DNA from 2 places in the Faecalibacterium sp. 7 genome. Region 2 is predicted to be linked to the other one. Evidence: predicted binding sites of a transcription regulator. Region 2 holds the regulator's gene; the other holds the start of a gene.
What was found. Region 2 encodes NrdR, which represses ribonucleotide reductase genes. Its sites were predicted from a motif close to CACNANATNTNGTG; they were not measured.

Region 1: a site for NrdR is predicted at 1,259-1,272, ahead of nrdD (anaerobic ribonucleoside-triphosphate reductase). Genes of this name have one in related genera too.

What each region holds. Positions count from the first base shown of each region.
Region 1 is NZ_CP186911.1:1,088,004-1,090,473, forward strand. It holds gene nrdD (anaerobic ribonucleoside-triphosphate reductase) at 1-1,118, opposite strand, end outside; rRNA gene ACKXF7_RS05335 (16S ribosomal RNA) at 1,911-2,470, shown strand, end outside.
Region 2 is NZ_CP186911.1:2,502,745-2,505,214, forward strand. It holds gene ACKXF7_RS12400 (spore germination protein) at 1-1, opposite strand, end outside; gene ACKXF7_RS12405 (DUF421 domain-containing protein) at 83-775, shown strand; gene ACKXF7_RS12410 (DUF4363 family protein) at 785-1,153, shown strand; gene nrdR (transcriptional regulator NrdR) at 1,214-1,684, opposite strand; gene secF (protein translocase subunit SecF) at 1,723-2,470, opposite strand, start outside.

The DNA.
Region 1 (2,470 bases), 1.4 Mb from region 2:
ATGCGTTTTGCGGTGCACTTTGCGGCCAGCTCGGTCAGGTAGTAATAAGGAGTGCCGGGGCGGATGTTGTCCTCTTCCAGCACATAGATCAGCTTGGGGAAAGCGGGGGTGATCCACACACCGGCCTCGTTCTTCACGCCCTGATAGCGCTGGCGGATGGTCTCCTCGATGATGATGGCAAGGTCTGCCTTCTCCTGCGGATTGCGCGCCTCACCCAGATACATGAACACGGTGATAAAGGGGGCCTGACCATTGGTGGTCATCAGCGTGACCACCTGATACTGGATGGTCTGCACACCGCGGTTGATCTCGCTGCGCAGGCGGCGCTCCACGATCTCCTTCTTGCGCTCGGCAGAAACGTCCAGACCAGCCATTTCCACTTCTACCTCAGCGGCGATCTTCTTGCGGGAGACATCCACAAAGGGGGCGAGGTGGGTCAGGCTGATGCTCTGGCCGCCGTACTGGTTGGATGCCACCTGTGCAATGATCTGGGTGGCGATGTTGCAGGCGGTGGAGAAGCTGTGAGGCTTTTCGATATAGGTGCCGGAAATGACGGTGCCGTTCTGCAGCATGTCCTCCAGATTCACCAGATCGCAGTTGTGCATGTGCTGGGCAAAGTAGTCGGAATCGTGGAAGTGGATCAGACCCTCCTGATGGGCCTTGACGATCTCCGGGTCCAGCAGCAGACGGGCGGTCAAATCTTTGGAGATCTCACCGGCCATATAGTCGCGCTGCACGCTGTTCACGGTGGGGTTCTTATTGGCGTTCTCCTGCTTGACCTCTTCGTTCTGGCACTCGATCAGGCTCAGAATGCGCTCATCGGTGGTGTTGGTCTGACGCTTCAGGCTCTGGATATAGCGGTAGGTGATATAGTGACGGGCGATGTCGTGGGCTTTGATGTCCATGAGCTGGTTCTCCACCATATCCTGAACCTCTTCCACGCTGACGGCACGGTTCAGTGCCTGGCATTGGTCGGTTACATCTGCCGCGATCTGGGTGATCTGATCCTTGGTCAGACGGCTCTGGCCGCCGACCGAATCGCTGGCCTTGGTAACAGCGGTAATGATCTTGGTGATATCAAAGGGGACCTCTGCACCGTTGCGTTTGATGATCTTCATCGGCTCTCCTCCTTGTAAATAAAAGCACAGTGTGAACGGGTACCTCTTACAATAAGAGATACCCGTCTGCGCGCACGATATCCAACAAACTGAATGTAGCTCTATTCTATCACTATCTAGTGGCAAGTCAAGAAAAATACCACTACATTTTGCGTTTTGGAGTTTTAGCCAAAATTCATGGATAATTTTCAGGATAAAATCTGAGCCAAGACCTCTTGACAACGCACACCCGTTTCCATGGTGTAATATCGCAAAATATTATACGGAGAAAGCCTTATAATACATTATATAAATAAAGAGGGACACTGAGCTGCGGTGCAGTTTTTCCTGCGGTTTGCTGCTGTTTTGGGGTGAACGCAAAAAAGAATGAAAAAAATCTGTCAAAAAGTGTTGACAAGGAGGCGGGGGTGTGGTATTATACTTGAGCGCCAAGCGCTGAGGCAAAAGAATGACTTCCGAAGCCTCAGCAGAAAGCCCTTGAAAAGAACCAATAGACGTCAGGAAAGACCGGTTTGTTCCGAGTAACTTCAAGACATCCAAGTTCAGAAAGTTCAAAAGCTTCTAAAAAATAAGGCTTGACAAAAAACCACTTCGGTGGTACAATAAACAGGTCGTCAGCCGCAAGGCTGAGGCGCACAGGACCTTGAAAATTGAACAATATCGAAAAACTTGTAAGGAACCTTTATGTGTTTGGAAAAACACTTAAAACAATTCCAAAAGTAATTCACACAGGACGCAAGCGATTGCGTGCTGAGCGAACAAGATTTAACACTTTTTAAGTGATAAATATCATTTATAAAGAGTTTGATCCTGGCTCAGGACGAACGCTGGCGGCGCGCCTAACACATGCAAGTCGAACGAGCGAGAGAGAGCTTGCTTTCTCGAGCGAGTGGCGAACGGGTGAGTAACGCGTGAGGAACCTGCCTCAAAGAGGGGGACAACAGTTGGAAACGACTGCTAATACCGCATAAGCCCACGGCTCGGCATCGAGCAGAGGGAAAAGGAGCAATCCGCTTTGAGATGGCCTCGCGTCCGATTAGCTAGTTGGTGAGGTAACGGCCCACCAAGGCGACGATCGGTAGCCGGACTGAGAGGTTGAACGGCCACATTGGGACTGAGACACGGCCCAGACTCCTACGGGAGGCAGCAGTGGGGAATATTGCACAATGGGGGAAACCCTGATGCAGCGACGCCGCGTGGAGGAAGAAGGTCTTCGGATTGTAAACTCCTGTTGTTGGGGAAGATAATGACGGTACCCAACAAGGAAGTGACGGCTAACTACGTGCCAGCAGCCGCGGTAAAACGTAGGTCACAAGCGTTGTCCGGAATTACTGGGTGTAAAGGGAGCGCAG
Region 2 (2,470 bases):
TCCATGTCCACTCCTTTGCACAGCAGTATGCCCGTATGATGCACATTCCATTCCCTTTGCAACCGACAGGAGGTCTTGTTTTTTGAAGCTTCTGATCTGCCGAACCATCATCATTTATCTATGCGTTCTGTTTGCCATGCGGCTGATGGGCAAACGCCAGCTGGGTGAATTGCAGCCGGAAGAGCTGGTGTCCACCATCCTCATTTCCAATCTGGCGTCCATCTCCATCGAATCGGAAGAGGTGCCCATCACATCCAGCCTCATTCCCCTGTTCCTTATTGCGGCGCTGGAACTGCTGGGTTCTGTGCTGAGCTTCCGCAGCCAGAAATTCTTCAATTTTCTATCCGGCAGGCCCAAAACGGTCATACTGGATGGAAAGATCGACCAGAATGCTCTGCGGATGCTGCGCCTGACCACCGCCGATCTGATGGAGGCGCTGCGCGGCAAAAACATCTTTGACCCGCGTGAGGTCTCCTACGCCGTGATCGAAACAAACGGGACCCTCTCGGCGGCCCTGCGGCCGGAGAAAGAACCTGTCCGACTTTCCGACCTGCAGATCAAGGTAAACCATGCCAACGCCATCATCCCCTTTGTGCTGGACGGTCAGGTGCTGGAGGACAATCTGCGCTGGTGCGGCAAAGACCGCGAATGGCTGGAGCGGACTGCACAGGCCAACACCCTGCTGCCCGAGGAGATCCTGCTGTTGATCGGCAGCGAGACCGAAGACTATTTTCTGTTAAAAAAAGAGGACCGCCATGGAAGCGGTCCCCGGTGAGGTGAGTGGATGAAGCGGATCTATGCATGTATCGCCATTGTGGCCGTGCTGCTGGGTGTGGCTTTTTACAGCAGCTGGAAGGTGCAAAGCTTTGCCGAAGTGATCTCGGCAGACCTTGACGCAGCTGCCGAGGCCATCCGCAATGCGGATCATCCTGCTGCGCGGCAGGCCCTTGCCGACGGTGCCGCCCGGTGCGACCAGATGCGGACAAGCATGAATCACCTGCTGCGCACTGCAGATTTTACCGAACTGGAAGCCGCCCTGCGGGCTGCGGACGGCCATCTGGAAATGAATGCTCCCGAGGAAGCCTTTGGTGAGCTGCGGCGCGCACAGGTACAGGTGGAAACGCTGGAATGGCTCTCCCATCGGCTGGTATGACAAAAGCACCGGAACTGTGCCTGTTCGGACACAGTTCCGGTGCTCATGGGGTCTATTCTGTTATTTCTGTGGTTCCCTGCGGTCGCCCATCAGCTTCTGCAGCTCATTGAAAAAGCTCTCCACATCCGCGAACTGGCGATAGACGGAGGCAAAGCGGACATACGCCACCTCGTCGATCTTTTTCAGTTCCTGCATGGTCAGCTCACCAATGCGTACACTGGGGATCTCACGGTCGTAGGAGCTGAGCAGGGTCTGCTCAATGCTGCTGACCGCCCGCTCCAATGACTCATAGCTGACCGGGCGCTTGGCACAGGCACGCACCATGGCATTGAGCAGCTTCTGCCGGTCAAAGGGTTCCCGGGAGCTGTCCTTTTTGATGACCACAAGCGGAACAGTCTCCACGACCTCATAGGTCGTAAAGCGCATGTGGCAGCTGAGACATTCGCGGCGGCGGCGGATGCGTTCGCTGTCTTCAGTGGGGCGGGAGTCGATCACTTTGGATTCCTCAGCTCCGCAATAGGGACATTTCATGTTCTGTTCCTCCTGTCCGGTCTGACCGGGCTGTGTTTTTACGCTTTGGTCTTGGGCTTGCGCTCGCTCCACAGCACCCACGCAGAGGTGGAAACGCACAGCGAAGTATACACACCGCTGATCATGCCCATCATCAGCGGGAACGCAAAGGTAAAGATGCTGTCCAGACCGTACAGCTTTGCCACGACACACATAACACCCAGTGCCATTACCGTGGTAATGGTGGTGATGAGGGTGCGGCGGGCAGACTGATTGACCGAGCGGTTGACCAGCTCTTCAAACGAGGCTTTTTTGCCCATCAGGGTGCGGTTTTCACGGATACGGTCGTAGACCACAACGGTATCATTGATGGAGTAGCCCAGAATGGTCAGCATGGCTGCAATGAAATTGCCGTCCAGCGGAGTGCGCAGCAGCACGAAGGTGCCAAACACCACCATCAGGTCGTTCACCAATGCCAGCACTGCCATCATGCCGCCGGTCAGGCCGCCGATGTTCTTGAAGCGCAGGGCAATGTACAGCAGGATCAGCACCAGTGCGAACACCACAGCCACCAGACTCTTCTGCAGGAACTTGATGCCCATGGCAGCGCTGACATTGCTCAGGGACAGCTGCTCAAAGTGGTTTTCCGGATAGCTCTCGTTCAGGCTGTCCAACAGGTCGGCCACCTGTTCCGTGGTCACCGTCTCGGTGCCGGGCATGGAAATTTTCAAGGTCTGGTCGCCGGTGGCAACGTTCTCGCCGGTCTGCAGGGTCAGGCCGGTGCTGTCCAGTGCAGCGGAAGCCGTT